DNA from 3 places in the Pantoea sp. Lu_F5_004 genome. Region 2 is predicted to be linked to each of the others. Evidence: predicted binding sites of a transcription regulator. Region 2 holds the regulator's gene; each other region holds the start of a gene.
What was found. The regulator PhoB, encoded in region 2, activates phosphate uptake and scavenging genes when phosphate is short. The targets are predictions, from matches to a motif close to CTGTCATAAAACTGNCNNAT.
Positions count from the first base shown of each region.

Region 1: the regulator PhoB is predicted to act here: its motif matches at 1,787-1,806, upstream of serA (phosphoglycerate dehydrogenase).
Region 3: the regulator PhoB is predicted to act here: its motif matches at 5,092-5,111, upstream of uvrB (excinuclease ABC subunit UvrB).

Region 1 covers NZ_CP194946.1:812,298-822,437, reverse strand. Annotated here, with positions in the region: gene ACR8BN_RS03930 (5-formyltetrahydrofolate cyclo-ligase) at 1-22, shown strand, start outside; gene serA (phosphoglycerate dehydrogenase) at 367-1,605, opposite strand; gene rpiA (ribose-5-phosphate isomerase RpiA) at 1,885-2,544, opposite strand; gene ACR8BN_RS03915 (LysR family transcriptional regulator ArgP) at 2,727-3,632, shown strand; gene ACR8BN_RS03910 (oxidative stress defense protein) at 3,774-4,496, opposite strand; gene argO (arginine exporter ArgO) at 4,640-5,263, opposite strand; gene mscS (small-conductance mechanosensitive channel MscS) at 5,388-6,269, opposite strand; gene fbaA (class II fructose-bisphosphate aldolase) at 6,461-7,540, opposite strand; gene pgk (phosphoglycerate kinase) at 7,646-8,809, opposite strand; gene epd (erythrose-4-phosphate dehydrogenase) at 8,861-9,880, opposite strand.
Region 2 covers NZ_CP194946.1:3,120,833-3,130,972, reverse strand. Annotated here, with positions in the region: gene ACR8BN_RS14650 (AAA family ATPase) at 1-2,596, opposite strand, end outside; gene sbcD (exonuclease subunit SbcD) at 2,593-3,792, opposite strand; gene phoB (phosphate response regulator transcription factor PhoB) at 3,990-4,679, shown strand; gene phoR (phosphate regulon sensor histidine kinase PhoR) at 4,694-6,007, shown strand; gene ACR8BN_RS14630 (PstS family phosphate ABC transporter substrate-binding protein) at 6,027-6,947, shown strand; gene ACR8BN_RS14625 (cobalamin-independent methionine synthase II family protein) at 7,113-8,219, shown strand; gene brnQ (branched-chain amino acid transporter carrier protein BrnQ) at 8,611-9,930, shown strand; gene proY (proline-specific permease ProY) at 10,001-10,140, shown strand, end outside.
Region 3 covers NZ_CP194946.1:2,861,531-2,871,670, forward strand. Annotated here, with positions in the region: gene moaC (cyclic pyranopterin monophosphate synthase MoaC) at 1-108, opposite strand, end outside; gene moaB (molybdenum cofactor biosynthesis protein B) at 111-626, opposite strand; gene moaA (GTP 3',8-cyclase MoaA) at 641-1,627, opposite strand; molybdenum cofactor riboswitch at 1,617-1,750, opposite strand; gene ACR8BN_RS13290 (gluconeogenesis factor YvcK family protein) at 1,955-2,878, shown strand; gene uvrB (excinuclease ABC subunit UvrB) at 2,862-4,883, opposite strand; gene ACR8BN_RS13300 (ABC transporter ATP-binding protein) at 5,777-6,499, shown strand; gene bioD (dethiobiotin synthase) at 6,628-7,299, opposite strand; gene bioC (malonyl-ACP O-methyltransferase BioC) at 7,296-8,051, opposite strand; gene bioF (8-amino-7-oxononanoate synthase) at 8,035-9,186, opposite strand; gene bioB (biotin synthase BioB) at 9,186-10,140, opposite strand, start outside.

The DNA.
Region 1 (10,140 bases), 1.8 Mb from region 2:
AAAACTCTGGCTGTGGGAGTAGAAGAGTCGCTTTTGCAGACAAGTGAAAACCCACATCCGGGCGCATCTGGCTGCAATGAAATAGCTCAACGCGCAGGGAACATGGTCATAAGAGGAAAGCGTCCCGCCGCCCGGATAAAAACGCCGGGAGCGTTTTTGAACAACGCCACGCGTTGGCCCGGTTACGGGCGCACCTCAGGGATGATGTGCGTAATCGCGCGGGCCGGGCATGCCATGGATGGCGGCTTTTGCGTCTTTCCGATCTGACCGTGTTCTCTTCGCAGTCTCGGTCTTACAGCAAATCGGGACAGCCTGTATTAACTACCTGAAGAGACGCGACTAAGCGCCTGTTCAGGTTGGTAGCGCTTAGTAAAGCAGACGAGCGCGGATGGTACCCGGAATCGCCTTCATCAGCTGCAGCGCGTTCTCGGCCACTTCCGGCTCTGCATCAATGTCGATCACCACATAGCCCATAAACGGCGAAGTTTGCAGATACTGGGCAGCGATGTTGATGCCCTGCTCGGCAAAAATCTGGTTGATGGCCGTCAGCACGCCAGGGCGGTTCTCATGGATATGCAGCAGACGACTGGCGCTGATACCGTGAATCGGCAGTGACACTTCGGGGAAGTTAACCGCCGAGAGAGTCGAGCCGTTATCGGAGTATTTCGCCAGCTTGCCAGCCACTTCAATGCCGATGTTCTCCTGCGCTTCTTCCGTCGATCCGCCAATGTGCGGCGTCAGGATCACGTTGTCGAACTCACTCAGTGGAGAGATAAACGGCTCGCTGTTGGTTGCTGGCTCGCTCGGGAAGACGTCGATGGCTGCGCCACCCACCTGTTTGCTGGCCAGCGCATCGCACAGTGCCGGAATATCTACTACGGTACCGCGTGAGGCGTTAATCAGCAGCGCGCCAGGCTTCATCTGCGCCAGCTGCTCTGCACCAATCATATCCTGTGTAGAGACGGTTTCCGGCACGTGCAGGCTGACAACGTCGCTCATGTTGAGGAGATCGGCCAGATGGCGTACCTGCGTGGCATTACCCAGCGGCAGCTTGTTTTCAATGTCGTAGAAGAAAACATGCATACCCAGGCTTTCTGCCAGCACGCCCAGCTGCATTCCGATATGGCCGTAACCGATAATACCCAGTTTTTTGCCACGCGCTTCAAATGAGCCTTTGGCAATCTTATTCCAGATGCCACGGTGTGCTTTCGCATTCGCTTCCGGGATGCCACGCAGCATCAACAGCATCTCACCAATCACCAGCTCCGCAACCGAGCGGGTATTTGAGAACGGCGCATTGAACACGGGAATACCCCGGCTGGCAGCCGCCTGCAGATCAACCTGGTTGGTACCGATACAGAAACAGCCAACGGCGACCAGCTTTTCAGCCGCCGCAAAAATCTCTTCAGTGAGCTGGGAGCGGGAACGGATACCAATAAAGTGTGCATCACGGATCGATGCTTTTAACGCGTCGGAATCCAGTGCGCCCTTATGGAATTCGATGTTGGTATAGCCTGCAGCCCGCAGGTTCTCCAGCGCGCTCTGATGGACACCTTCCACCAGCAGGAACTTAATCTTATCTTTTTCCAGTGATACCTTTGCCATTTCCCGATCCTATTCAGCATTCAATGAGGACTACCATAAGCCAGCCTTCTGTCAAAATATCAAAAAAATCGCGTCGGGCAATACAAACGATTGCCCGGCCGCCAGCACGGCAGCGGCTGACGACAGCACATTGCCGGACAAAATAAGGAGGTCAGCCTGGAAGAGAGAACGAACCCGCTGCGGATGACGGTTATGTGACATAAGTCACCAAATTTCACCACAGCGAGAAAAGATGATTTGCGGGCAGAAATAACCGACGCCGCATCGACGCCGGACAGATCATTTTTTGATGGTTTTCACGCCATCAGGCCCGCCAATTAGCGCAATATCAGCACCGCGCGCGGCAAAAAGGCCCACGGTAACGACACCTGGCAAGGCGTTGATGGTTTTTTCCAGCTCAATGGGATCGAGAATGCGCAGATTATGCACATCGAGAATAATGTTGCCGTTATCGGTAACCACGTTCTGACGATACTCAGGCAAGCCGCCCATTTTCACCAGCTGACGCGCCACGTAACTGCGCGCCATTGGGATCACCTCGACCGGGAGCGGGAAACGACCCAGCACATCGACCTCTTTTGAAGCGTCAGCGATACAGATAAAGGTTTCAGCCACGGCGGCCACGATCTTTTCGCGCGTCAGCGCCGCGCCGCCGCCTTTGATCATCTGCATCTGTGGGTTGATCTCATCCGCGCCATCTACGTACACCGACAGCAGGTCAATCTCGTTCAGGTCGAACACCTGAATACCCAGGCTCTTCAGCTTCTGGGTTGAGGCATCCGAGCTGGAGACGGCACCTTCAATCTGATGCCTGACCGTGGCAAGCGCATCGATAAAGTGGGCAGCGGTGGATCCGGTACCCACACCAACAACGGTGCCCGGCTGCACGTACTCAAGTGCAGCCCAGCCAACGGCTTTTTTCAGTTCATCCTGGGTCATGGTATGTTTAAAACCTGTGCGACAACGAAGTGCGCGTAGTATAAAACAAGGCTTGCTGAAAATGCTCGGCTGACCGACGTGGATTTATCGCTTTGGAAGCCAGCCCACAAAAAACAAGAGAGCCATCACAGGTGATACTTTTGTGGCATAGTGACATCCATCCTGAAGGAGAGAGAAGAATAATGAAACGCCCGGATTATCGAACGCTTCAGGCGCTGGATTCAGTGATCCGCGAACGCGGATTTGAGCGTGCCGCTCAAAAATTATGTATCACTCAGTCAGCGGTTTCACAGCGTATCAAGCAGCTGGAGAATCTGTTTGGCCAGCCGCTGCTGGTGCGCACCGTGCCACCACGTCCGACCGAACAGGGTCAGAAACTGCTGGCATTGCTGCACCAGGTGGAACTGCTGGAAGAGGAGTGGCTGGGCGATGAGAACAGTGGCACCACGCCGCTGCTGCTGTCGCTGGCGGTCAATGCCGACAGTCTGGCGACCTGGCTGCTGCCTGCGCTGAAAGATGTGCTGGCAGATTCACCCGTACGCCTGAATCTGCAGGTCGAAGATGAAACCCGCACCCAGGAGCGTCTGCGTCGTGGTGAAGTGGTGGGTGCGGTGAGTATTCAGCCGCAGCCGCTGCCCAGTTGCCTGGTGGATCAGCTCGGCGCCCTCGACTACCTGTTTGTGGCGTCGCGCGACTTTGCCGATCGCTTCTTCCCCAACGGCGTCACCCGCTCTGCCCTGCTGAAAGCGCCTGCGGTGGCGTTTGACCATCTTGATGATATGCATCAGGCCTTCCTGCAACAGAACTTTGATCTCTCACCGGGCAGTGTGCCCTGCCACATCGTGAACTCCTCTGAAGCCTTTGTGCAGATGGCGCGACAGGGTTCGACCTGCTGTATGATCCCGCATCTGCAGATTGAGCGTGAGCTGGCGAGCGGTGAGTTAATTGATCTGACGCCAGGCTTGTGTCAGCGCCGGATGCTCTACTGGCATCGTTTTGCACCGGAAAGCCGGTTAATGCGTCGGGTGACCGATGCGCTCATTGCGCATGGACATCGGGTGCTGCGTCAGGATGACGTCGCAGCCTGAAAACAAAAACGGGGCGAAAGCCCCGTTTTTACTGCTGACAAATTATGCCCCGAACGGCTGTAAGGATGGATTGGCTCAGGGAACAAGGTCAGATCCTGAGATTCATCGGCAGTCTTAACAGGGCATCAGCCCCGTTTTGCATTATGGCGTGTTGGGCTTGATCTCAAACACCACATCAACCTGATCGTCAAAGTTGATGCTCTGCTGATCGTAGGTCTCCTGCGCCGAGGTATCTGCCGCTGTAGCCGCTTTATACATACGGTTCATCGGCATTGGCTGATAGTTAGCGACCTGATAACGAATGCTGTAGATCGATCCCAGCTTCGCGTTAAAGCCTTCAGCCAGCTGTGATGCCTGCTGAGTCGCATTTTTAATCGCTGCTTTACGCGCCTGCTCTTTGTAGCTCTCCTGATTTGCCACGCCTAACTCGACGCTACGCACCTCATTCAGACCGGACTTCAGCGCCCCGTCCAGCAGATCATTCAGCTTGTCCAGCTGACGCAGGGTTACCTGCACCTGACGCACCGCACGGTAGCCTTTCAGGACGGATTTACCCTCTTTGGTGTAATCGTACTCTGGCTGGGTGCTCAGGTTTGCCGCATCAATATCTTTCTTCTCAATGCCGTTTTTCTGCAGAAAATCGAAATATTGTGCAACCCGGCTATCCGCCTGCTTTTTCGCATCTGCGGCATCTTTTGACGACACGTTCACCACGATAGAGAGCGTGGCGATATCGGGACGGGCATCGACCGTTGCCTTGCCTGAGGTCACCACGTGTGGCCCGTTCGGTAACTCATCAGCGTGTACGCCAGGCAATGCCCCGGCGCTCATGATTGCGGCCAGAGCCAATGCTTTCAGTTTCATGAAAGTCCTCCTTGAAAAGGTACTATGACGGCTTCCAACCGGCGAAGCCCAACAGCGCATCGGTATGCGCCATGCTTTGAGTGGTCATTATGGCAAAAGTTCGGCCTCCGCGCGGCAATAACCGCATCGGATTGACGTTGGGATCAAAATCCGGCAATGCCCTGGCGCGCCAGCTGCAGGGCGATAAACCACATCACCGCGCCCACCAGCAGGTTAATGATACGCTGGGCTTTGGCGGTGCGCAGGCGTGGTGACAGCCAGGCGGCCAGCAGCGCCAGACCAAAGAACCACAGGATAGAGGCACTAATGGTGCCTAGCGCAAACCACTGACGCGCGGTGGTGGTCGGCAACTGCCCGCCAAGACTGCCCAGCACCACAAAGGTATCGAGATAGACGTGTGGATTGAGCCAGGTCACTGCCAGCAGCGTCGCGATAATGCGTCCCCTGCTCTGCTTTAATGGCTCACCATCCGCCAGATCGGCGTCGCCGCGAAAAGCGCTACGCAGTGCGCCCCAGCCATACCACAACAGAAAGGCTACACCCGCCCAGGTGATCACCATCAGCAGCAGTGGAGACTGGCTCAGCAAGGCGCTGCCGCCAAAGATCCCACCGCAAATCAGCAGAATATCGCTCAGCGAGCAGAGGGCCGCCGTCATCAGATGATACTGACGCTTCACGCCCTGATTCATAACAAAAGCGTTCTGCGGCCCCAGCGGCAGAATCAGCGCGGCGCCTAGGGCAAGTCCCTGAAAATAGAGAGATAACACAGGATTAGTTCCTCACATCGTTAGAGGAGGAGAAGTATAAAGAGAGAGGATGATTAGCGGAAATTGAAAGAATTAATCTGCGATTAGCAAAATGAATGGGCGACGGAAGCCGCCCACTGAAAGATTACTGTGGCTGAGTCTCTGGCGTAGTTGCGTCGGACTGTCTGACACGGTGCAGATGCACATCCATCTGTGGATAAGGAATACCAATCCCTTTTCCATCCAGCGCACGCTTAAAGTTCTTCAGCAGATCCCAGTAAACGTCCTGCAGGTCGCCGCTGTTGCTCCAGCAACGCACCACAAAGTTCATTGAAGAAGCCGCCAGCTCATTCAGACCGACCTGCACGCCTTTATCCTGTAACACACGACTGTCGGCGTCGACCACTTCACGCAGCAGCGTCAGAACCTGATCAACATCCGCATCGTAAGAGACGCCAATGATAAATTCATTGCGGCGTACCGGCTCACGTGAGAAGTTGATGATGTTTCCGGCGATGATTTTACCGTTAGGCACCACCACTCGCTTGCCGTCGGCTGACTTGAGCGTGGTAGAGAAGATCTGTACGTTCATTACCGTACCCATGATACCGCCCAGATCAACAAACTCACCGGCACGGAAGTGACGGAAAATCACCAGCAGCACGCCCGCCGCAAGGTTTGACAGCGAATCTTTTAAGGCCAGACCCACAGCCAGACCGGCCGCACCGAGGATGGCGATGACCGAGGTTGTCTGTACCCCGATGCGCCCAAGTGCCGCGATCAGTGTGAATGCGATAATGCCGTAGCGCACCAGCGCCGACAGAAAGTCAGCAACGGTCGTATCAATGTGGCGTGCCTGCAGCAGACGATTAGCGGTGTTGGAGATGATGCGTGCAATCATCATCCCCACAACGATAATCGCAATGGCTGCGACAATGTTTACCGCATAGCTAATCAGAAGCTCCTGATTACGTACTATCCAGTTTCCCGCGTTATTGAGTTCACCGAGCATACCCGTATCCTGCATGTAACCATCCTGTAATTAAATTCCCAAGGGAAATGACACCACATTGTCAGAACCGCTCTGACAATCCCTGACAAAAGGGTAAACAATAAATGGCGGCGTGCCAAACCTGCATGACCTTTGACGCCATTCTGGCGAAAAAAGGTCAAAAAAAGGCCCTTCCGGGCCTTTTTTGTACGGTAACGACTCTTCAGTTACAGCACGTCGACAGCGTTAAGCTCTTTGAAGGCCTGCTCCAGACGCACCACCATAGAGGCCTGGGCTGAACGCAGCCAGACGCGTGGGTCGTAGTATTTTTTGTTTGGCTTGTCAGCGCCTTCCGGGTTACCCAGCTGCGACTGCAGATAGCCTTCGTTCTTTTTGTAGTACTGCAGGATGCCGTCCCAGGTTGCCCATTGGGTATCGGTATCGATGTTCATCTTGATCACGCCGTAGCTGATAGACTCTTCGATTTCTGCAGCAGAAGAACCTGAACCGCCGTGGAAAACGAAGTCCAGCGCGTTGTGCGGCAGGCCATGTTTTTCACACACATATTTCTGCGAATCGCGCAGAATGGTCGGAGTCAGTTTCACGTTGCCTGGCTTGTAAACGCCGTGAACGTTACCGAATGAGGCCGCAATGGTGAAGCGCGGGCTGATAGCATTCAGTTTTTCGTACGCGTAGTTCACATCTTCTGGCTGGGTATAGAGTGCAGATGCGTCCATGTGGCTGTTATCAACGCCATCTTCTTCACCACCGGTGCAGCCCAGTTCGATTTCCAGCGTCATGTCGAGTTTCGCCATGCGCGCCAGATATTTGCTGCTGATCTCGATGTTCTCTTCCAGTGACTCTTCTGACAGATCGATCATGTGAGAAGAGAAAAGTGGCTTACCGTTTTTCTGGAAGTACTCTTCACCTGCGTCCAGCAAACCGTCGATCCATGGCAGCAGTTTCTTGGCACAGTGGTCAGTGTGCAGGATAACCGGCACGCCATACTGTTCAGCCATCAGGTGGACATGGTGCGCACCCGCGATAGCGCCGAAAATTGCCGCGCCCTGTGGTTTGTCAGTCTTGAAGCCTTTACCCGCGATAAATGCAGCACCGCCGTTAGAGAACTGGATGATGATTGGCGCTTTAACTTTCGCCGCTGCTTCCAGTGCCGCATTGATGGAGTCAGTGCCGACGCAGTTTACGGCTGGCAGTGCGAATTTGTTCTCTTTCGCAACTTTGAAGATCTTCTGTACGTCATCACCAGTGACAACGCCGGGTTTTACGAAATCAAAAATTTTAGACATGATTGTGTCCTGTTTCGTGACCGTTGTTCCCCTTGAGGAACGTCGATTTAAACGCCCAGACGGGCAAGACTTCAGGCGATGCCGTCAGGCATCGCCCCCAAAGGATTACTGCTTCGCACGCTCTTCCAGCATGGCAACTGCAGGCAGTTTTTTGCCTTCCACGAACTCAAGGAACGCGCCGCCGCCGGTAGAGATGTAGGAAATTTTGTCTTCGATGCCGAACAGGTCGATAGCCGCTAAGGTATCGCCGCCGCCTGCAACAGAGAAGGCATCGCTGTCTGCAATGGCGTTAGCCACGATTTCGGTGCCTTTACGGAAATTAGGGAACTCAAACACGCCCACCGGGCCGTTCCACAGGATGGTTTTGGCATCCTTCAGGATGGCAGCCATCGCCTGTGCAGTTTCATCACCAAAGTCCATAATCTCTTCGTTATCCGCAACTTCCGAAACCTTTTTCACGGTAGCGGTCGCAGTTTCAGAGAATTCTGTGCCGACACGTGAGTCAGTTGGAACCGGAATGCCGTGCTGATCGCGCAGGCCTTTAGCCGCTTCAACGAAGTCTGGCTCATACAGAGATTTACCGACGTTGTTGTCGATAGCGACGAAGGTGTTGGCAATGCCGCCGCCCACAATCACGGTGTCCGCTATTTTGACCAGAGATTGCAGCACGTCAAATTTGGTAGAAACTTTAGAGCCCCCTACCACAGCCACCAGCGGACGCTCCGGGTTGCTCATGACTTTACCCAGCGCTTCCAGTTCTGCAGAGAGCAGCGGACCCGCACAGGCGATAGGGGCAAATTTGCCAACGCCGTGGGTAGAAGCCTGTGCGCGGTGCGCAGTACCAAAGGCGTCCATCACAAATACGTCGCACAGAGCAGCATATTTTTTAGACAGCGCTTCGTCATCTTTCTTTTCGCCTTTGTTAAAGCGAACGTTTTCCAGCACAACCAGCTCGCCAGCGCCGACTTCAACGCCATCAAGGTAATCTTTTGCCAGGGTCACGGTGGTGCCGCTAAGCTTGTCTTTCAGGTAGTTAACTACCGGCAGCAGCGAGAACTCTTCATTGTATTCACCTTCGGTCGGACGACCCAGGTGAGAGGTAACCATTACTTTCGCGCCCTGTTTCAACGCCGCTTCAATGGTTGGCAGAGAAGCACGGATACGTGCATCAGACGTCACTTTACCTTCTTTAACCGGTACGTTCAGATCGGCACGGATCAGAACGCGTTTACCAGCCAGATCCAGATCGGTCATCTTAATTACAGACATGGTGAATCCTCTCGTTGATTCTCATAAGTTTTGCCAGACGCATACCGCGTCTTACCTGAAACCGCTTGCGGCCATCGCTAACGTCGTGTCGAGCATTCGGTTAGCAAAGCCCCATTCGTTGTCACACCAGACCAGGGTCTTGATGAGGTGTTGACCGCTGACCCGCGTTTGTGTTCCGTCCACAATGGCACTGTGCGGATCATGGTTAAAATCTACTGAGACTAACGGTAATTCCGTATAGTCAACTATACCACGAAATGTCCCTTCTGCCGCGCTTCGCAACAGGGTGTTAACTTCACACGCCGTCACCGCCTGATGCACGGAAACGCTGAGATCAATGGCCGTCACGTTAATCGTCGGGACGCGAACGGCTATCGCCTCGAAGCGATCGTTGAATTTCGGAAAAATACGGGTAATGCCTGCCGCCAGGCGAGTGTCCACCGGGATGATCGACTGACTGGCTGCACGCGTACGGCGCAGATCGCTGTGATAGGCGTCGATCACCTGCTGATCGTGCATCGCTGAGTGGATCGTGGTGACGGTGCCGGATTCGATGCCAAACGCATCATCCAGCAGTTTAATCACCGGGATAATGCAGTTAGTGGTACAGGAAGCGTTGGAGACGATGCGGTCACTGGCGGTGAGTAACTGCTGGTTAACGCCATACACCACTGTGGCGTCGAGATCGTTTCCGCCGGGATGAGAGAACAGCACTTTTTTGGCGCCAGCCTGAAGATGCGCTTCGCCATCAGCGCGCGAGCCATAGACGCCGGTGCAGTCCAGCACCACATCCACATCGAGTTCACGCCACGGCAGATCGGCAATGGCTGCACGGTGCAAAATGCGCAGGGTATCGCCACCCACCCACATTACATCGCGCTCCTGGCGGACATCGAAAGCAAAACGGCCATGACTGGTATCGTATTTGAGCAGGTGCGCCATACCGGTGGCTTCTGCCAGCTCGTTAATCGCGACCACAGTGATCTCTGCACGTCGCCCCGTTTCATACAGCGCGCGCAGGACGTTGCGTCCAATCCGGCCAAAACCATTTATCGCTACCCGTACCGTCATTTCTCTCCTGCCACGTCAGACTGAAAAAAACGTGCCGTTAGCCTGAGCGTTTCACTGCATTTTGTACAGGAGATTCTTACCCGGCATTGTCCGAAACCAGGGCGATTCGCCTGGCGACTGAAACGGTTCAGCTACAATAATAGAAGGAAGGAATAACAGGAATGATTGTGATCAATCTGACTGCTTAAATTTGGATCTGCGTCACAAATTAAAGCAAAAGGCGGTTATTACTGCAGGAATAAAAAAGTAAAAGGGACGAA
Region 2 (10,140 bases):
GGGCACGGCGCATCTCGCTGAGCTGCGTCTGGCTCTGGTTTTGTTGCTGCTGACGGGTAGTGAGCTGCTGCTGCTCCAGTTCTGCCTGCTGTTGCAGGGCAGTGAGCTGGGTTTCCCCCTTTAACAGCTGCGGTTGCAGGTTAGCGAGCAACCGCTCACTTTCCTGCCAGCGCTCCCAGCGCCGCTGCTGTTCTGTCAGCCACGCATCGCGATGGGCAGCGTCGGGCAGGGCAAGGTTGTGCGCACTGAACTGCTGCTCCAGACGACTCTGCAATTGCGCCATGGCCTGCTGTTCCTGCTGCTGACGCTGTTGCAGCGCATCCAGCGCCTGCTGCAGGCTGGACAGCGACTGCTGCGCCAGCTGTTCAGCCTGCAAATGCTGCTGCCAGGCCTGCGACTGCTGAAGATGGTAATCCTTTGCGGCCTGACGCGCCTGTTCGGCGGCTTCCTGCGCCTGTCGCTGCTGCTCAAGCTGGCTTTCACGTTCGCTTTGCTGCTGCTCCCACGCGGCTAAGGCATCCCGATCGGCGAGCGGGAAGGTAAGTGCCAGCTCACTGCTCAGCGCCTGCCATTGCTGCTCAAGCCGATCGAGCTGTTGCTGCATCTCCGCGATTTCATCGCGCAGGGTCTGCTGCTGCACGGCTGACTGTTTCAGCTGTTCGCTTTTTGCCGTGCCCGCTTCGCGCAATGCCTCGGTTTGTTGTTGCAGTGCAGCCCGGCGCTGCTGGTTAGCACTTACTTCCAGCGTGCTGTAGGCCTCAACGGCGGGATGCGTGCAGGAGCCGCACAGCGGACAGGGCTGATCGGCGGCGAGCCGGGCGCGGTAATCACTGAGATCGACAATCTGCTGCTCCAGCGCGCAGATTTTTTCGACATCATCCAGCTGCTGTTTTTCGCGTTTCCACGTCTCGCGCAGCGCCTGGAGTTCGGCTTCACTCTGCTGATGCGCTTTTGCAAGCGTAGCCAGCCGCTGCTGGCGCTGGCCCAGCTGCTGATGCAGCGGCTGCCACTGGGTTGAAAGCAGCAGCAGTTGCTGACGAGCCGGACGGCTGTTCTGCAACTGGCTTAATGCCTGACGCACTGCGGCAGGCGGATGCTGTTCCTGTAGCGAAGTTAGTACTTGCTCCGCCTGCGACAGCGCCTGGCGGGCCTGTTGCTCCGCCTGCTGGCGCGGCAGCGCCTGTTCTGCCTGCTGCTGCTGTTCCGCCTGCTGGGTGGCGATCTGTCGCTGCTGCTGCTCGCGCTGTTGCGCCAGTCCGGCCAGGGACGCTTCACGCTGCGCCAGCAGGGCAAAGTTCTCCTGCCACACCGGCAGCGAAGCACCCCATTGGGCGAGATCGGCAAGCTGCTGGCGTAACTGATGCTGTTCAGCAATCGCCTGCTGCCATGCCTCAACCTGGCGCTTCTGCTCTGCCAGGCTGGCCTGTGTCTGGTCGGCATGCTGCTGCTGCCGGGCATTTTCCTGCTGCTGCTCTGCAAGCTGCTGCTGCAGTGTGCTGATCCGCTGATCCAGCGGCAGCACCTGTTCTGTCAGCAGGCTCTCCTGCTGCTGCTGTTCCTGCAGCGCCTGCTGGCGGGCACGCTGGGTGGCCGCGTAGCGCTGCTGATGCTGCTGCTGTTGGCTCTGCGCCTGCTCCTGTGCCGCCGTGAGTTGCTGACAGCGGCTCACGACCTGCTGCTGTTCGGTACGTAACGCGTCGCGCTGCTGCAGTTTTACCCGCAGCTTTTCAGCCGGTTCGCTGCGTGCCAGCCGCTGACGATCGGCTTCTGCCGCCTGGGATGCGGCCTGGGCCTGCTGCAGCGCGATGTCAGCCTGCGCATTTTCCTGCTGTAACTGCTGCGCCTGCTGTTGCCACTGCTGCTGTTGCTGCGCCTGCTGATAGTGCACGCTGAGCCGCTGTTCCGCATCGGTCAGCTCGGTGAGCTGCTGTTGCAGCGCGTCGCGTGCGTCGCTATCCAGCAGCGCCATCGCTCCCGCCTGGCTGCGCAGCAGATCCAGCTGGGTTTTTGCCTCTTTGTGGCGCTCGTAGATGGCGGCGGAAATCAGACCGTAAATTTCGGTGCCGGTCAGCTCCTCAAGCAGTTCCGCGCGCTCACTGGCTTTGGCGTTGAGAAAGGCGGCGAACTGGCCCTGTGACAGCATCATCGAGCGGGTAAACCTTTCGAAATCGAGCCCGGAGAGGGTTTCGATCAGCTTCAGCTTGTCACCAACTTTGTCGGCAACAATGATGTTGTCGGCGCAGCGTGCCAGCTCAACGCGCGGTGCCTGTAGCTTGCCGTCGGCAGTGCCGCGCGCGCGGTTCTGGCTCCAGAAGGCGCGCCAGGCTTCTCCTTTGATCTCAAACTCCACCTCGGCCAGACATTCGGCGCAGTCGCGAGTCATCAGCGCATTCTGGCTCTGGGAAATCGCGCCCAGGCGCGGCGTCTGGTGATAGAGCGCCAGGCAGATGGCATCCAGCAGGGTGGTTTTACCGGCGCCGGTGGCACCGGTAATGGCGAACAGGCCGTTGCTGGCAAAAGGTTCGGCGCGGAAGTCGATGAACCATTCACCGCGCAGGGCATTGAGGTTTTTGAACCGTAGCGTGAGGATCTTCATTGGGTCTCTTCCATGGCGGCCAGCGTCTGGCGGAACAGGGTGGTCATCTCGGCGATTTGTGCCGGTTGCAGCTCCTCATCCAGCGCCAGCCGGCGGGCAAAGACCTCCTCCACCTTCAGCTCACTCAGGGTTTCGTTGTCGAGCCGCGCCAGGCTCTGTTGTCGCTGTTCACGGCTGCGGCGGAGCAACAGGACTTCGACCGGCAGCGTGGCGGTCAGGGTTTCTACCTGACGCTGCAGATCGCTGAGGTACTCCTGGGTGGTGACTTCGATGTCGAGCCAGGTCGGCTTCTCCTGCTCTGCCGTGCTGAAGGCGTTTAACTGCTCTGCAATCTGCGCCAGCGATCCTTTCAGCACCTGCATCGGCTGCGCCTGTGGCACCACCAGCGGCGTGACTGATTGCAGGCCGCTGGTGGTGAGCTCCAGCAGGAAGACGCTTTTTTCTGTGCCCAGCTCATCAAAGCTCAGCGGAATTGGCGAGCCGCTGTAGCGGATATGTTCGCTGCCCGCGACGCGCTGGGCGCGATGAATATGCCCCAGTGCGATATAGTCAGCCGCGGGAAACGCGCTGGCCGGGAAGGCATCCAGCGTCCCGATATAGATGTCGCGCACCGAATCGCTCTGGCTGACGCCGACGGTGGTGAGATGGCCGGTGGCGATAATCGGCAGTGCATGGCCCAGCGCCTGGGCGGCAGTGAAACGCTGATGATAGTGGTGGGCGATCGCTTCCAGCAGCGAGGTCTGCTTGTCGCGTCCCGACTGACCCGCCCGGCTGCGCAGAATATCGCGCGGCCGCAGATAGGGAATCGCACACAGCAGCGCGCCCGGCTCGCCCTGGCGGGTGTTGAGCAGCAGCACATCATCCTTCTCCTGCGGGGTGGCGATCACCCGGGTATTGAGGCAGGCGAGCAGCTCACGCGACTCATTCAGCGTAGCAACGGAATCGTGGTTGCCCGCCAGCACAATCAGCTGACAGCCGCTGGGCTGCAGCGCCACCACAAAGCGGTTGAACATCTCGCGGGCGTAGCTGGGCGGTGTACCGGTATCAAACAGATCGCCTGCGATGATCAACGCATCCACCTGATGCTGTTCAATCTGGATCAACAGCCAGTCGAGAAACGCCTGATGTTCGGCTGCCCGACTTTTGTTGTAGAAGAACTGCCCCAGATGCCAGTCCGCAGTATGAATGATGCGCATGATGAGTCCCTGCCGTTGTGATTCGCCCGGCGATTATACTGGCTCTGCGGCCAAAGCAAAAAATTGTCGCTGCGCTGTCATAAATGATTACCAGTGAGGTTACAGGCAGGTTATGTTTTTCATAAAAGTGTCACAAATCTGACGCATAATGGCGCCGCGAATCTCAGTGACATCCGTCATAATCAGCAGGAGTAATAATGGCTAAGCGCATTTTGGTTGTGGAGGATGAAGCCCCCATCCGTGAAATGTTGTGTTTTGTTCTGGAGCAGAACGACTATCAGCCAATCGAGGCGGAAGATTATGACAGCGCCGTTGGCAAGCTGATTGAACCCTGGCCCGATCTGATTTTGCTGGACTGGATGTTACCCGGTGGCAGCGGTATTCAGTTTATCAAGCACCTGAAACGCGAGGCGATGACCCGCGATATCCCGGTGATGATGCTCACCGCGCGCGGCGAAGAGGAGGATCGGGTGCGCGGCCTGGAAGTAGGTGCCGATGATTACATTACCAAACCCTTTTCACCTAAAGAGCTGATGGCGAGAATCAAAGCGGTGATGCGCCGTATTTCGCCGATGGCCGTGGAAGAGGTGATTGAGATGCAGGGGCTGAGTCTGGATCCCTCCTCACATCGCGTGATGTCCGAAACCACGCCGCTGGAGATGGGCCCCACCGAATATAAGCTGCTGCACTTCTTTATGACCCACCCGGAACGCGTTTACAGCCGCGAACAGCTGCTGAACCACGTCTGGGGCACCAATGTGTATGTGGAAGATCGTACTGTCGATGTTCACATCCGCCGTTTACGTAAAGCGCTGGAAGTGTCCGGCCACGATCGCATGGTACAAACCGTTCGCGGAACAGGGTATCGTTTCTCTGCCCGCTACTAAACGGAGCCTTAACCGTGCTGGAACGCCTCTCCTGGAAGAGATTACTGACAGAACTGCTGCTGGTCTGTCTGCCCGCAGTGCTGCTGGGCCTGCTGTTCGGCGGTCTGCCCTGGTGGCTGCTACTGAGCGTGCTGACGGTGCTGTTGTGGCATTTTCACAATCTGATGCGGCTGTCGCACTGGCTGTGGCTCGACCGCACCATGACGCCACCGGCCGGGCGTGCCAGCTGGGAACCGCTGTTTTATGGTCTTTACCAGATGCAGCTCCGCAACCGGCGGCGACGGCGTGAACTGGGCAATCTGATTAAGCGTTTCCGCAGCGGTGCCGAGTCGCTGCCGGATGCGGTGATCCTGACTACCGAAGAGGGCACCATTTTCTGGTGTAACGGCCTGGCGCAGCAGCACCTGGGTCTGCGCTGGCCGGAAGATAATGGCCAGAACATCCTCAATCTGCTCCGTTATCCGGAGTTCTCCCGCTATCTTCGCCAGCGCGATTTCGACAAGCCGCTGACGCTGGTGCTGAACAACAAACTTCACATGGAGTTCCGCGTCATGCCCTACAGCGAAGGGCAGTGGCTGCTGGTGGCGCGTGATGTCACGCAGATGCATCAGCTAGAAGGGGCGCGCCGCAACTTCTTTGCCAACGTCAGCCATGAATTGCGCACACCGCTCACGGTGCTGCAGGGCTACCTGGAGATGATGAACGACTCGGTGATGAGCGAGCCTTCGCGCAGCAAAGCGCTGCACACCATGTCGGAGCAGACGCGCCGCATGGACAGCCTGGTCAAACAGCTGCTTACGCTGTCGCGCATTGAAGCCGCGCCCGCAATCGATCTGAAAGAGAAGGTCGATGTGCCGGTGATGCTGAAACTGCTGCAGCATGAGGCGGCAACGCTGAGTGGCGGCCGTCACGACATCCATTTCCATACCGATCCCCATCTGAAAGTGTTCGGCAACGATGAACAGCTGCGCAGCGCCATCTCCAATCTGGTTTACAACGCGGTAAACCACACACCGTATGGCACGCGAATTGATATCAGCTGGCTGCGCGGCAAACAGGGGGCCATTTTCCGGGTGTGCGATAACGGGCCGGGCATCGCCTCAGAACATATTCCGCGTCTTACCGAGCGTTTCTACCGGGTCGATAAAGCCCGTTCGCGTGCGACCGGCGGCAGCGGGCTGGGACTGGCGATAGTGAAACATGCTCTGAGCCACCATAACGCCCGGCTCGATATCACCAGCGTGCCGCACAAGGAGACCTGTTTTACCTTTACGCTGCCAGCGAGGTTGATTGTCAGCAGCGTGATGCAGGAGAATGCCGTTCATTAATTGCTGCCGGATCTCCCTGATGCGCATCCTTCTTTTGTTGATCATTACTCTGCTGCCGGGCCTGGCACTGGCTCAGCCCGGCGCGCTCTCCGGCAATCTCAGCAGCGTCGGATCGGATACGCTGGGCTATCTGATGACGCTGTGGGGCGAAGATTTCAGTCGCCAGGCACCGGGCGTCAATGTCCAGGTTCAGGCCTCCGGCTCTTCTACTGCGCCGACCGCGCTGGCGGCAGGTGCAGCACAACTCGGTCCGATGAGCCGCCCGATGCAGGCAGATGAACGCCAGGCCTTTGAGGCGCGCTACGGCTATCCGCCGCTGGCGGTTCCGGTGGCTATGGATGCGCTGGTGGTGGTGGTGAATCAGCGCAATCCGCTGCAGCAGATTGAACCGCGTCAGCTCGACGCCATCTTCTCGATTACCCGTCTGTGTGGCGCACACAGCGTGCCGCTGCGCTGGGGCGATCTCGGCTTAACCGGCGCGCAGTGGAGCAAACGGCCGATTCAGCGCTATGGACGTAACTCCGCCTCCGGCACCTGGGGTTTCTTCAAGCAGCAGGCGCTGTGCAAAGGTGATTTTCGCAGCGACGTGGCGGAGTTTCCCGGTTCGGCCGCAGTAGTGCAGGCGGTGGCCGGTAATTCACGCAGCATCGGCTACGCCAGTTTTGGCTTTCATCTCAGCGGCGTAAAAATGCTGGCGGTGATGAATGATCAGGGGCAGGCGATTACCCCGGATGCCGATGCCATCCGCAGTGGCCGCTATCCCTGGGCGCGCCCGCTCTATCTCTATGTGAATAAAGCGCCCGGCAAACCTTTGCCGCCGCTGGTGGCCGCGTTTCTGCAGCAGGTACTTTCAGCACAGGGACAGCGGCGGGTCAGCGAAGCGGGCTATCTGCCGCTCTCTGACAGTCAGATGACGCAGGCGCGCGCCGCGCTGCGTTAACCCCCCGAAAGTGAATTTTTTTCAACATCACTGAATTTTCTTCAGTTGCAGAAGAAAGCCGCTCATGCCACTCTGTATTCAGACGTGTAGCCATCCAGATGGCTATTTATATCAGGATGCAACTATTTCCTGCCGTCATTACCGGCAGGGGAGACAGGAGTGATCATGCAAAGAGAAACCGCCCCGTTCCGTGCCGATACCGTTGGCAGCTTTCTGCGTCCCGCCGCCATTAAGCAGGCGCGCGAACAGTTTGCAGCCGGAGAGATTGATGCGGCTGCCCTGCGCCAGATTGAAGATGAGGCGATTTGCGATGTGGTGGCGAAACAGCGGGAAAACGGCCTGAAAGTGGTCACTGATGGCGAGTTTCGTCGCGGCTGGTGGCACTTCGACTTCTTCTATGGCCTGAATGGCGTAGAGCGCTATGAAGCGGAGCAGGGCATTCAGTTTAATGGCGTGCAGACCAAAGCGCATGGCGTGAAAGTGGTAAGTAAACTCGGTTTCCCGGCGGATCATCCGATGCTGGCGCATTTCCGCTTCCTGCAGAGTATTGCCGGTGATGCGGTGCCGAAGATGACCATTCCCAGCCCCAGCGTGCTGCACTTCCGTGGTGGCCGCAAGGTGATCGACGCGGAAGTCTATCCCGATCTGGCAGACTACTTCGACGATCTGGCGCAGACCTACAAAGCAGCTATTCAGGCGTTTTATGACGCGGGCTGCCGCTATCTGCAACTGGATGATACCGTCTGGGCTTACCTCTGTTCTGAAGATCAGAAGCGCGATATCCGGGCGCGTGGCGACGATCCTGACCAGCTGGCACAGACTTATGCTCAGGTGTTGAATAAAGCGCTGGAAGGTAAACCTGCCGATCTGACCGTGGGTCTGCATGTCTGTCGCGGCAACTTCCGTTCAACCTGGATCTCTGAAGGCGGCTATGGGCCGGTCGCAGAAATCCTGTTCGGCAGCGTCAACGTGGATGCCTTCTTCCTGGAGTATGACAACGCCCGTTCCGGCGGCTTTGAGCCACTGCGTTATATCAGGCCGGGCCATCAGCAGGTAGTGCTGGGTCTGATTACGACCAAAATAGGAGAGCTGGAAGATCCGGTGCAGGTAAAAACCCGGCTGGAAGAGGCGGCGCAGTATGTCAGTCTGGATCAAATCTGCCTCAGTCCGCAGTGTGGTTTTGCCTCAACCGAAGAGGGCAACAGCCTGACCGAAGCGCAGCAGTGGCAGAAGATTCGCTTAGTGGTCGATATCGCGAATCAGGTCTGGTAGTGCTGTAACGTTGTGCAGGCAGGCGCGTAAAACGCGCCTTTTGTGTATCTTCATGCCCGTTTATGCGGGGATTTCTCACGCTCTGTCTATTATTTAGGCACATCATCTTGTGTGCCTGCTGCAAAAATTAACGCTATCCACTGCCTTTTGAAAAAATGGCGGCATAACCTTCTGGTTTTCCGATCCCGTATTGCCTTTCACCGCTATAAACGTTTTACTTAGCGCCGTTGTCGATCCATCCCTCTGTGAACAGAATAAAAGCAGCTCAAATCACCTGTGCTTTACCCTGCGACGAGCATAATGCGCTGACATTGTCAGCCTGGTCGCGGTTTACACGCAGCGAGGGGACAACACTAACCCAACTTCCACCGCAACATCAGTGACAGGCCGTATGACACATCGTTTAACTTCGAAGGACATTCTCGCGCTGGGCTTTATGACATTCGCCCTGTTTGTTGGCGCGGGCAACATCATTTTCCCGCCCATGGTCGGTATTCAGTCTGGCGAACACGTCTGGACCGCCGCGATTGGTTTTCTGATTACCGCAGTCGGTCTGCCCGTGATGACCGTGATCGCGCTGGCCCGCGTTGGCGGCGGCGTGGATGCGCTCAGCACCCCGATTGGCAAGGTCGCTGGCATCGTGCTGGCCACAGTTTGCTATCTGGCTGTCGGGCCGCTGTTTGCCACACCGCGTACGGCCACGGTCTCGTTTGAGATGGGTATTGCCCCGCTGACCGGTGATGGCGCGCTGCCGCTGTTTATCTATAGCCTGATTTACTTCACGCTGGTGATTGGCGTGTCGCTCTATCCCGGCAAGCTACTCGACACGGTAGGGCACTTCCTTGCACCATTAAAAATTATTGCGCTGACCGTGCTGGGCGTTGCTGCCCTGGTATGGCCCGCCGGCGGCACGGTTCCGGCTACCGCTGATTATCAGCGTGCGGCCTTCTCCAGCGGTTTCGTCAATGGCTATCTGACCATGGATACGCTGGGCGCGCTGGTATTTGGCATCGTGATTGTCAACGCCGCCCGTTCGCGTGGCGTCGATAATGCCGCGCTGCTGACCCGTTATACCGTGCTGGCAGGGTTAATCGCCGGTCTGGGCCTGACGCTGGTCTACCTCTGCCTGTTTAAGCTGGGCGCGGGCAGCGGTGCGCTGGTGGATCAAAACGCTAACGGCGCAGCGATTCTGCACGCGTATGTTCAGCATACCTTTGGCAACATGGGCAGCTTCTTCCTTGCCGCGCTGATCTTCGTCGCCTGTATGGTGACTGCCGTAGGCCTGACCTGTGCCTGTGCGGAATTTTTTGCGCAATACCTGCCGTTATCGTATAAAACGCTGGTGTTTATTCTGGGTCTGTTCTCCATGGTGGTGTCGAATCTCGGCCTGAGCCACCTGATTCAGATCTCCATCCCGGTACTGACGGCGATTTATCCGCCCTGTATCGTGCTGGTGGTGCTGAGTTTCACCCTCAACTGGTGGAATAAGAGCAGCCGGATTATCGCGCCTGCGATGCTGGTAAGCCTGCTGTTTGGTATTGTTGATGCGATTAAAACCACCGGGTTTAAAGATTTGCTGCCCGCTTTCAGTCAGCATCTGCCGCTGGCCGACCAGGGTCTCGCCTGGTTGCCGCCGTCGCTGGTGATGCTGCTGATTGCCGCTGTTGTTGATCGGGTGAAAGGGCCGGAACAGGTGACCGTTCACTCGTAGCAGAGAGCACTGATTTTTCTTTAACCACGGGCCTGCCCGTGGTTTTTTCATTTCACAGGTACAGGTTGTTATGCAAGAAACCAACAAGCTCAAACGCGGACTGAGCACGCGCCACATCCGCTTTATGGCGCTGGGATCGGCGATTGGCACCGGGCTGTTCTACGGTTCCGCTGACGCGATAAAAATGGCCGGACCGAGCGTGCTGCTCGC
Region 3 (10,140 bases), 260 kb from region 2:
CATCAGCACCAGCACTTCTGCCCGCGCTTCGCGCACGGTTTCCGCCTTGGCGGAGACATCCACCATGTGCGCTTCGCCTGCGGCGTTAATGTGTGTGAGTTGAGACATACTTACCGTTTCTTGAGATGTGAGACAAAATTACAGGGCGCGGTGCGCGCATCAAGCTGGTCAGCGATAATGCGTTCCCAGGCGGTGCGGCAGGCGCTGGTGGAACCCGGCACGGCCAGGATCAGCGTCTGATTAGCCAGACCGGCAATCGCGCGCGACTGCAATGTCGAACCGCCAATCTCTTCATAGGAGATCATCCGGAACAGTTCGCCAAATCCATCAATCTCGCGGTCGAACAGCGGCAGCAGCGCTTCCGGCGTGCTGTTTTTCAGGTTAAAGCCGGTTCCGCCATTAATAATCACGACCTGGACATCTTCACTGGCGATCCAGCGCGACACGGTGGCGCGAATACGATAGAGATTATCCGGCACGATGGCGTGATCGACCACCTCATGCCCCGCTTCCGCGGCGGCTTCGCGCAGATAGTCGCCGGAGGTATCGTCACTGGCATCGCGACGATCTGACACTGTCATCACCGCAATCTGCACTGCCTGAAATTCGCTGGCTGGTTTACCCATACTGCCTCCTGAAATTAGCCGCCAATGTAAGAGAGATTCTGTGTGATGCCGGTGTTGCCCTGATGCAGAAAGTGCGTCTGCTTTTTCTGCCCCAGGCTGCTGGCGATGCGCGCCTGCAGTTCGGCCTGCTGGTCGTCTGACGCCAGCAGATCGCGCAGCGGCACACCGCCGTCACCAAACAGGCAAAGGTGCAGATTACCGTGCGCCGAAACGCGCAGACGGTTGCAGCTGGCACAGAAATCTTTGGCATAAGGCATGATCAGACCAATCTCGCCGACATAATCGGGATGGTAAAAGACCTGCGCCGGGCCGTCGCTGCGTCCGCTCTCACGACGCTGCCAGCCCTGGGCGATCAGCTGATCGCGGATGACCATGCCGGAAACGTGCTGATCGCGGAACAGCGTGCCACCGTCGCCGGTCTCCATCAGTTCGATAAAGCGCAGCTGAATCGGACGGGTACGGATCCAGTCGAGGAACGTGGCCAGATTACGGCTGTTGAGATCGCGCATCAGCACGCTGTTGACTTTGACCTGGCGAAAACCAGCGTCCAGCGCGGCATCAATGCCGCTCATCACCTGATGGAATTTATCCTGACCGGTAATGGCGTGAAACTGACGGGCATCCAGACTGTCGACACTGACGTTGAGTGCGGTTAACCCCGCGTCACGCCACTGCTTCACGTCGCGCGCCAGCCGGTAGCCATTGGTGGTTACCGCGATCTGGTGAATGGAGGCGTTTTCGCGCACCGCCGCAATGATGTCGGTGAAATCACGGCGCAGCGACGGCTCACCGCCGGTCAGCCGCACTTTTTCCGTTCCGGCAGCGGCAAAGGCCCGCGTGACGCGGCGGATTTCATCCAGCGAGAGAAAGCTTTTGTTACGAATTCCCTGCGGCTTGTAGCCGTCAGGAAGACAGTAGGTACAGCGGAAATTACAAACATCCGTGACCGACAGGCGCAGGTAATAGAACTTACGCGCGTATGCATCAGTAAATTGTGACACCAGAACACCTTTCCAGATTGGGAGATGCAGTCATTTCTTCCTGCACCCTGGCAGCTCGATGGCTACGGCCTGAACCCCCTATCCGCAGACGTAGGCATTCAGGCTTGAGTGTACGCTGACCCGTTGATCAGCGCGGTAAGCATGATGGTAGCGTGATTTTCGCCACTCTTCCATTTGCTGTTTTCGCTATATATTCTTATACATATCGAATTTTCACCGCATTTTCGCGACAGGATACGTTAAAATGCGATCCAGATTTTGACGTAAGTCATCCGCGCGGGCTTAGCGATTAGAGCCACGCCACGCGAAGGGATATTAAGGAGAAGTATGAATCGCACACTGGCCGATCTTGATCGCGTTGTGGCACTGGGAGGCGGACACGGTTTAGGCCGCGTCATGTCTGCCCTTTCCCCGCTGGGCTCGCGTCTCACCGGCATCGTCACCACCACCGACAACGGCGGATCAACCGGCCGTATTCGTCGCTCAGAAGGCGGCATCGCCTGGGGCGACATGCGTAACTGCCTTAACCAGCTGATTGCTGAACCCAGCGTCGCCTCGGCGATGTTTGAGTACCGTTTTGCCGGTAATGGCGAACTGGCCGGACACAACCTGGGTAATCTGATGCTGCGGGCGCTGGATCATCTCAGCGTTCGACCGCTGGAAGCGATCAACATCATCCGTAACCTGCTTAAAGTCGACGCCTTTTTAATTCCGATGTCTGAGCAGCCGGTGGATCTGGTGGCGATGGATGTTGAAGGCAACATGGTTTATGGCGAAACGGCGATTGACGAGATGAAGCAGCCGCCGCAGGAGCTGATGCTGCATCCCAACGTCCAGCCAACGCGGGAAGCGCTGCAGGCGGTTGCTGAAGCGGATCTGATCCTGATTGGACCCGGCAGTTTTTACACCAGCCTGATGCCGATTCTGCTGATGGAAGAGATGGCGCAGGCCTTGCGTCGCACGCCTGCCACCATGGTGTTTATTGGCAATCTGGGCCGCGAGCTGAGTCCTGCCGCCGCCAGTCTGTCAGTGGCTGATAAGCTGCAGATGATGGAGCGTTATATCGGCAAGCGCGTGATTGATGCGCTGGTCGTCAGCCCGGCGGTGGACACCCGTGGCATTGAAAACCGGCTGATTGTCCGTGAACCGCTGGAGGCCGCCGATATCCAATATCGTCACGACCGCCAGCTGTTACGGGTGGCGCTGGAACACGCCATTCAGGGCTTTAACGGCGTTACGAGGCCGCAATAAACAGCGTTCGCAGTTCATGCAGCTGATCGCGCACGTTGGCCGCCTGTTCGAACTCCAGGTTCTGCGCATGCTGCTGCATCTGCCCTTCCAGTTCGTGGATTTTCTTCTGCAGGGCCTGCGGCGTTAACAGCTGGAAATCGGCCAGCGCCTGGGCTTCGCCAGGGCGGGCTGGTTTCGCTTTGCCGCGCGTTTTCACCACGTTTTTGCCCAGTTCCAGAATATCGGTGATCTTCTTATTCAGGCCCTGCGGCACGATGCCGTTCTCTTCGTTGTGCAGCTGCTGTTTCTCACGGCGGCGCTCGGTCTCTTCAATGGCGCGCGCCATCGACGGCGTGATTTTATCGCCGTAGAGAATCGCCTTACCATTGATGTTACGCGCCGCACGGCCAATGGTCTGAATCAGCGAGCGTTCGGAGCGCAGGAAGCCCTCTTTATCCGCATCGAGAATCGCCACCAGCGACACTTCCGGCATATCCAGCCCCTCACGCAGTAAGTTAATGCCCACCAGCACATCAAACTCGCCCAGACGTAAGTCGCGAATAATCTCCATACGCTCTACCGTGTCGATATCAGAGTGCAGATAACGCACCTTCTCACCATGCTCAGACAGATATTCGGTGAGATCTTCCGCCATACGTTTGGTCAGCACCGTCACCAGTACACGTTCGTTGATCGCCACGCGCTGACGGATTTCTGACAGCAGATCGTCGACCTGGGTACCGACCGGACGCACTTCGATGATCGGATCCAGCAGACCGGTAGGACGCACCACCTGATCGATCACTTCGTCGCCCGACTTTTCCAGCTCATATTTGCCCGGCGTCGCCGAAACATAGATGGTCTGTGGTGCCAGCGCCTCAAACTCTTCAAACTTCATCGGACGGTTATCCAGCGCCGACGGCAGGCGGAAGCCATACTCCACCAGCGTCTCTTTACGCGCCCGGTCGCCTTTATACATGCCGCCAATCTGCGGAATGGTCACGTGCGACTCATCCACCACCAGCAGGCCATCGGCGGGCAGATAGTCAAACAGCGTCGGTGGCGCTTCGCCCGGTCCGCGTGCGGAGAGGTAGCGTGAGTAGTTCTCGATGCCGGAGCAGTAGCCCAGCTCACTCATCATCTCCAGGTCAAACTGGGTACGCTGGGTAATGCGCTGCTCTTCCAGCAGCTTATTGTTCTCCAGCAGCACCCGGCGGCGGTCCGCCAGCTCGACTTTGATATCTTCCATCGCCTGCAGAATACGCTCACGCGGCGTCACGTAGTGCGTCTTGGGGTAGATGGTAAAGCGCGGCACGACCGAATCGATCTGGCCGGTCAGCGGGTCAAACAGCGACAGACGCTCAACCTCTTCGTCAAACAGCTCGACGCGCAGCGCAATGTCGTCCGACTCCGCCGGGAAGATATCGATCACTTCGCCGCGCACCCGGAAGGTACCGCGCTGGAACGCCTGGTCGTTGCGGGTGTACTGCAGCTCTGACAGACGGCGCAGAATACTGCGCTGATCGATAATCATGCCGCGGGTCAGGTGGAGCATCATTTTCAGATAGAGATCGGGATCGCCCAGACCGTAGATAGCCGAAACCGACGCCACCACAATGACATCGCGCCGTTCCAGCAGCGCCTTGGTGGCCGACAGACGCATCTGTTCGATATGTTCGTTCACCGACGCATCCTTTTCGATAAAGGTGTCGGAGCTCGGCACATAGGCTTCTGGCTGGTAATAGTCGTAGTATGAGACGAAAAACTCGACGGCGTTATCCGGGAAAAACTCTTTCATCTCGCCATAGAGCTGGGCGGCCAGCGTCTTGTTGGGCGCCAGCACCATGGTCGGACGGTTGAGGTCGGCAATCACGTTGGCGACGGTAAACGTTTTACCAGAGCCGGTTACGCCTAATAAGGTCTGATGGGCCAGTCCATCCTCCAGCCCCTCTTCCAGGCGACGTATCGCCTCAGGCTGGTCGCCCGAAGGTTTAAAGGCGGAGTTCAATTTAAAGGCTTTGCTCATGAATGCAGTTCCTGCTGGAGAAGTCGGCGGGCAGGCACTCATTTTACTCTGCTATGGTGATTTTGCCAGAAAATAATACTGGATATAAAAACAGTATTGGTGCAATGTTAACGCCAGCAGGATGGCACCTGCTGTCCCTGCAGGCTGGCAGCGTTATCGCTCAGCTTGTTGCGCAATGTTATCCCCAGGCAGAGATCTGATTTAACATTTGTCAATAGAGTGTCACAAAATTACAGTACCGTTACCTGACAGATAATTCTCAGGCTTGTTTTTTGATAACAAACTGATTTTATTGAAATAAGGCTATGAGGCCAGATTCTCGTCATTATGTTACCAGGCCGCGTATTTCCTCGCTTCCAACTGGTTTTCATTACCTAATGCACAAGGTTATCCACAGGAATGGTGGATAAGTGATGGCAGCCCCGACGCCATCAGCTGTGTATAATTTTTCCCTGCCTTCTCACTACCGTGAAAATAATTTTTTTTGCGTTAAATTTCGCGTCGCCTGCTGCCGGATTATTCTGCAATTTTAATCTGTCACCGGGTGCCGTACGCAAATTTTCACGCCTCATACTAAGATTCTTAATCGGACTTGCTGCCACGTCAGAGTACGTCTGCACCAGAAACAGCGCCCCGAGGCACTGCAAAAGTGCAGGCGCGTGATCACCGTGGGGAATTGATAAGTTTTTCTCACCTTTCTTCCCTGACACGAGGCGCTCCGGCAGGAAACAGGGCCGTTTTTAGATCTGGCCTGGGAATTGCAGGAGTCAGTAGCGTTACCGCGCTGAATGCGCACTGTGCTGCAATGGCGAGGCTGCCGTTGCTGATGACTTGTTTGCCAGACGACAGAGCGCGGAAGCAATCAGGCTAATGATCGGGAAGGAGAGTGTCAGATGCTGAGTTTACGTTCGGTAAATCAATTTTACGGTCAAAACCATATTCTGTGGGATGTGGACCTGGATCTGTCGCCTGGCACCTGCACCGGCATTCTGGGCCGTCCTGGCATGGGTAAAACCACGCTGGTGAACTGCATCATGGGCAGATTGCCGATTAACAGCGGCTCCATCTCCTGGAAAGAGGATGGCTCGCCGCCGGAAGATCTGCTGCTGCAACCGGCTGAACAACGGGCGCAGATGGGGATTGGCTATGTGCCGCAGGGCCGCCATATTTTTACTCAGATGAGCGTGGAAGATAATCTGCTGATTGCCCTGCTGGCGGGTGCCAGCCAGCGCGACCGCCATCGCGCCATTCCCGAAATGGTGTTCGACCTCTTCCCGGCGCTCTACTCTCTGCGCCAGCAGCGCAGCGGCGATCTGCCGATCGATCAGCAGCAACAGCTGGCCCTGGCGCGCGCGCTGGTGCTGCAGCCCAAACTGCTGATTCTGGATGAGCCGACCGACGGGATGTCGCCGTGGCTGGAAGAGGAGATGGGCAATCTGATCCGTCGGCTTAACCTCGACTACGGGCTGACCATCCTGCTGCTGGAGCAGCGCCTGTCGCTGATCCGTCGCGTGGCGGACTATTTTCTGCTGCTGCACCGCGGTCGCAATGTGGCGCAGGGCAGCATGGAACAGCTTGATGACCACACCGTCGATAAATGGCTGACGGTAGCCTGACACCGGGCGTAACGGTTGCAGGCAGGCTGGAAATGGAGCGCGCAGAACCACCGGAGCGCATACACAGCGCGAGGTTGGTGAGCACTGCCCGGACTCAGCGTGACAAATAAAATAGCCAGGCCAGGCGGTTACTCCGGCAGCGTCAGGTATTGACCACAGGACGCCTGCTGCGACGCATCAGTGAGAAACGGGATGGTGCCCAGACAGGGGGCAGGTAACCTATTTTTCAGGCTGGTGAGATACTCCTGATAGCGTTTACCCGGGGGTTCAACGGTGTTGGCGATCCAGCCCACCAGCGGCAGTCCGCTTGCCCGCACCGCGTCAGCGGTGAGCATAGCGTGGTTGATGCAGCCGAGCTTAATCCCCACCACCAGAATCACGGGCAGCTTTTCGCTGACCACCCAGTCCGCATAGGTGTGCGTCTCCGACAACGGGGTATACCAGCCGCCCGCGCCCTCTACCAGAATCCAGTCTGCCAGCGGTTGCAGCGCCGCCAGACCCGCCGACAGCGCCGGATGGGTGATCGGCCTGCCCTCTTCGGCGCTGACGATGTGCGGCGAAGTCGGCTCGAGAAACGCCAGCGGATTGACCTGCTGATAGGTTAACGGCACGCTGCTGTAGCGCTGCAGCGCCAGGGCATCGCTGTTACGGATGCCCTCTGGCGTCATCTCACAGCCTGAGGCAACCGGCTTATAGCCCGCACAGCGATAGCCCGCTGCGGCTGCGGCCTGCAGCAGCCCGCCGCTGGCCACGGTTTTACCGACCTCGGTGTCGGTGCCAGTGATAAACAGGCATTTCATGATGCACTTACTCCATAGATTAAATGGTAACTCAGGCGATAGCCGTGCCGATCGCGCGGCCAGTGCGCCTCTAACTGGTTGAGCCGTTGTCGGGTTAATACCTGCCCGTCACGCCCCTGGTGCAGATGGGTCGCGCCAATCCCTTTCAGGGAGCGCATGGCGCTGAGCGCATCGGGAAAATGCAGGGTCACCACCTCTGAGGTACAGCGCAGGTGCTCTGCGTGGCAGGCCGCCGCAATCTGTGGCTCGCTGAGAAAGCGGTTGGCGTGAGGCAGCGCATCCAGATGGGACCAGGCTTCATGAACCTCCTGCAGCGAACCGTCGCCCAGAGTGGAAAACAGCAGCGTGCCATCGGGCCGCAGCACCCGCCGGAACTGGCTCAGCGCGCCGGGCAGATCCTCGCTCCACTGCACCGCCAGGTTGCTCCACACCAGGTCAATCGTGTTATCCGCCAGCGGCAGCGCGTCGATATCACCGGCCAGATAGTGCTGCGCCGCGTCATTGTCCCGCGCCTGTTGCAGCATCTGCGGAGAGAGATCCAGCGCCGTCACCTGTTTGCCACGTTCGCGCCACAGCCTGCTATACCAGCCGGTGCCGCAACCGGCATCCAGCAGCTGCAGACCGCTTTGTGCGGGCGCCAGTGCCAGCAGGGCATCGCCGCTGAGGCGTTGCAGCGCAGCATGGGCATCGTAATGGCTGGCCGCCCGGCCAAAGGCGCGTGCCACCGCCTGTTTGTCAACCCGCAGCGTCATGCAGCGCCTCCAGTAACCGGTCAATATCCTCAGGATGATGAGCCGCTGTCAGGGTGATGCGCAGCCGGGCCGTCCCCGGCGGCACGGTCGGTGGCCGGATCGCGCTGACCCAGCAGCCCGCCTCAGCCAGCCGCTGGGAGAGCGCCATCGCATCGCCATTTTCGCCCACCAGCAGCGGCTGAATCGCGCTGCCGGAGTCCATCAGTTGCCACGGCAGCGAGGCCGCACCGCGCCGGAAATGGCCAATGTTCTGTTGCAGTTGCTGGCGCAGGGCATCGCCCTGCTGAACTTCACGCAGCGACGCCTGCAGCGCGCTAGCCTGCGCCGCGGGCATCGCGGTGGAGTAGATCAGATGTCGGCTGAACTGCAGGAAATAGTCGGCGGTGGCTGCGTCACACAGCAGCGCGGCACCGCTGACGCCAAAGGCTTTGCCAAAGGTGACAACCAGCAGTTCCGGTTTAACGCCCTGCTGCCAGCAGCTGCCGCGCCCCTGCTCACCCACCACGCCGATGCCGTGTGCATCATCCACCAGCAGCCAGCCCTCTGCCTGTCGCGTCTGTTGCGCCAGGGCGGCCAGCGGCGCACTGTCGCCATCCATGCTGAAAATACCTTCCGTCACAACCAGCGTTTCGCCCTCGCAGGGAGAGGCGAGCCGGAATGCCAGGCTCTCCGGCGCGTTGTGATGGAAACGTCGTAGCTGTGCCGGACTATGGCTGGCGGCGTCGAGCAACGAGGCGTGGCTGAGTTTATCGGCCAGGATGCGATCGTTTTTCTCGCCCAGCAGATGAATGACCGCCTGATTGGCCGCAAAGCCAGAGATAAACAGCAGCGCACGGTCGTAGCCGAGCCAGTCGGCCAGCTGCGCCTCAAGATCGGCGTGCTGACGGTGATAACCCGTGACATGCCCTGAAGCACCCGCACCTGCGCCCGCCCGCGCCGCGCCCTGTTGCCAGCCCGCAATCACCGCCGGATGCTGGGTTAAGCCGAGATAATCATTGCTGGAGAAGTGGAGATAGCTGCGGCCGCCGCTGTGCAGCGTGCGGGTCGATTGCTGATCGATCACCCGTCGCTGCCGCCAGCCATCGGCCGCCCGGCGCTGCGTCAGCGCCTGACGGATACGTTGCTGCCAGCCCATTACAGCGCCGCGTTGTAGAACTGTTCAGTGTCGGCATGGAATAGCTGCTCGCTGAGTTGCTGCTCCTGCTGCTGATCGCCGTGCTGAGTGTGAGTATGCTCCGGGTTAAGACCCAGTTTGCGGAACAGCACGCGGTCTTTATCCTCTTCCGGATTCGGCGTGGTCAGCAGTTTGCAACCGTAGAAAATCGAGTTCGCCCCGGCCATAAAGCACATCGCCTGGGTCTGCTCACTCATCTGCTCACGGCCCGCAGAGAGGCGCACATGCGAGGTCGGCATCATGATGCGCGCCACCGCGATGGTGCGGATAAAATCGAACGGTTCCACATCATCATTATCCGCCAGCGGCGTGCCTTTAACCTTCACCAGCATGTTGATCGGTACACTCTCCGGCGGCGTTGGCAGGTTGGCTAACTGAACCAGCAGACCGGCGCGGTCGTTAACGGTTTCGCCCAGGCCGACAATGCCACCCGAACAGACTTTGATGCCGGCGTCGCGCACTTTGCCCAGCGTATCCAGACGTTCCTGATAGCTGCGGGTGGTGATGATGGAGCCGTAGAATTCCGGTGAGGTGTCGAGGTTATGGTTGTAGAAATCGAGACCCGCGCCCGCCAGTCGCTGCGCCTGGTCGTCGCTGAGCGTGCCCAGCGTCATGCAGGTTTCCATTCCCATCGCCTTCACGCCTTCCACCATCTTCTCCAGATAGGGCATATCGCGCTCGTGCGGATTTTTCCACGCGGCACCCATGCAGAAACGGGTTGAACCGGCGGCTTTGGCCTGACGCGCTGAGGTCAGCACCTCTTCCACTTCCATCAGCCGCTCCGACTCCAGGCCGGTCTTGTAGCGCGCGCTCTGCGGGCAGTATTTACAATCTTCCGGACAGGCGCCGGTTTTAATCGACAGCAGGGTACTGACCTGCACCTGGCGCGGATCGAAGTGCTGCCGATGCACCTGC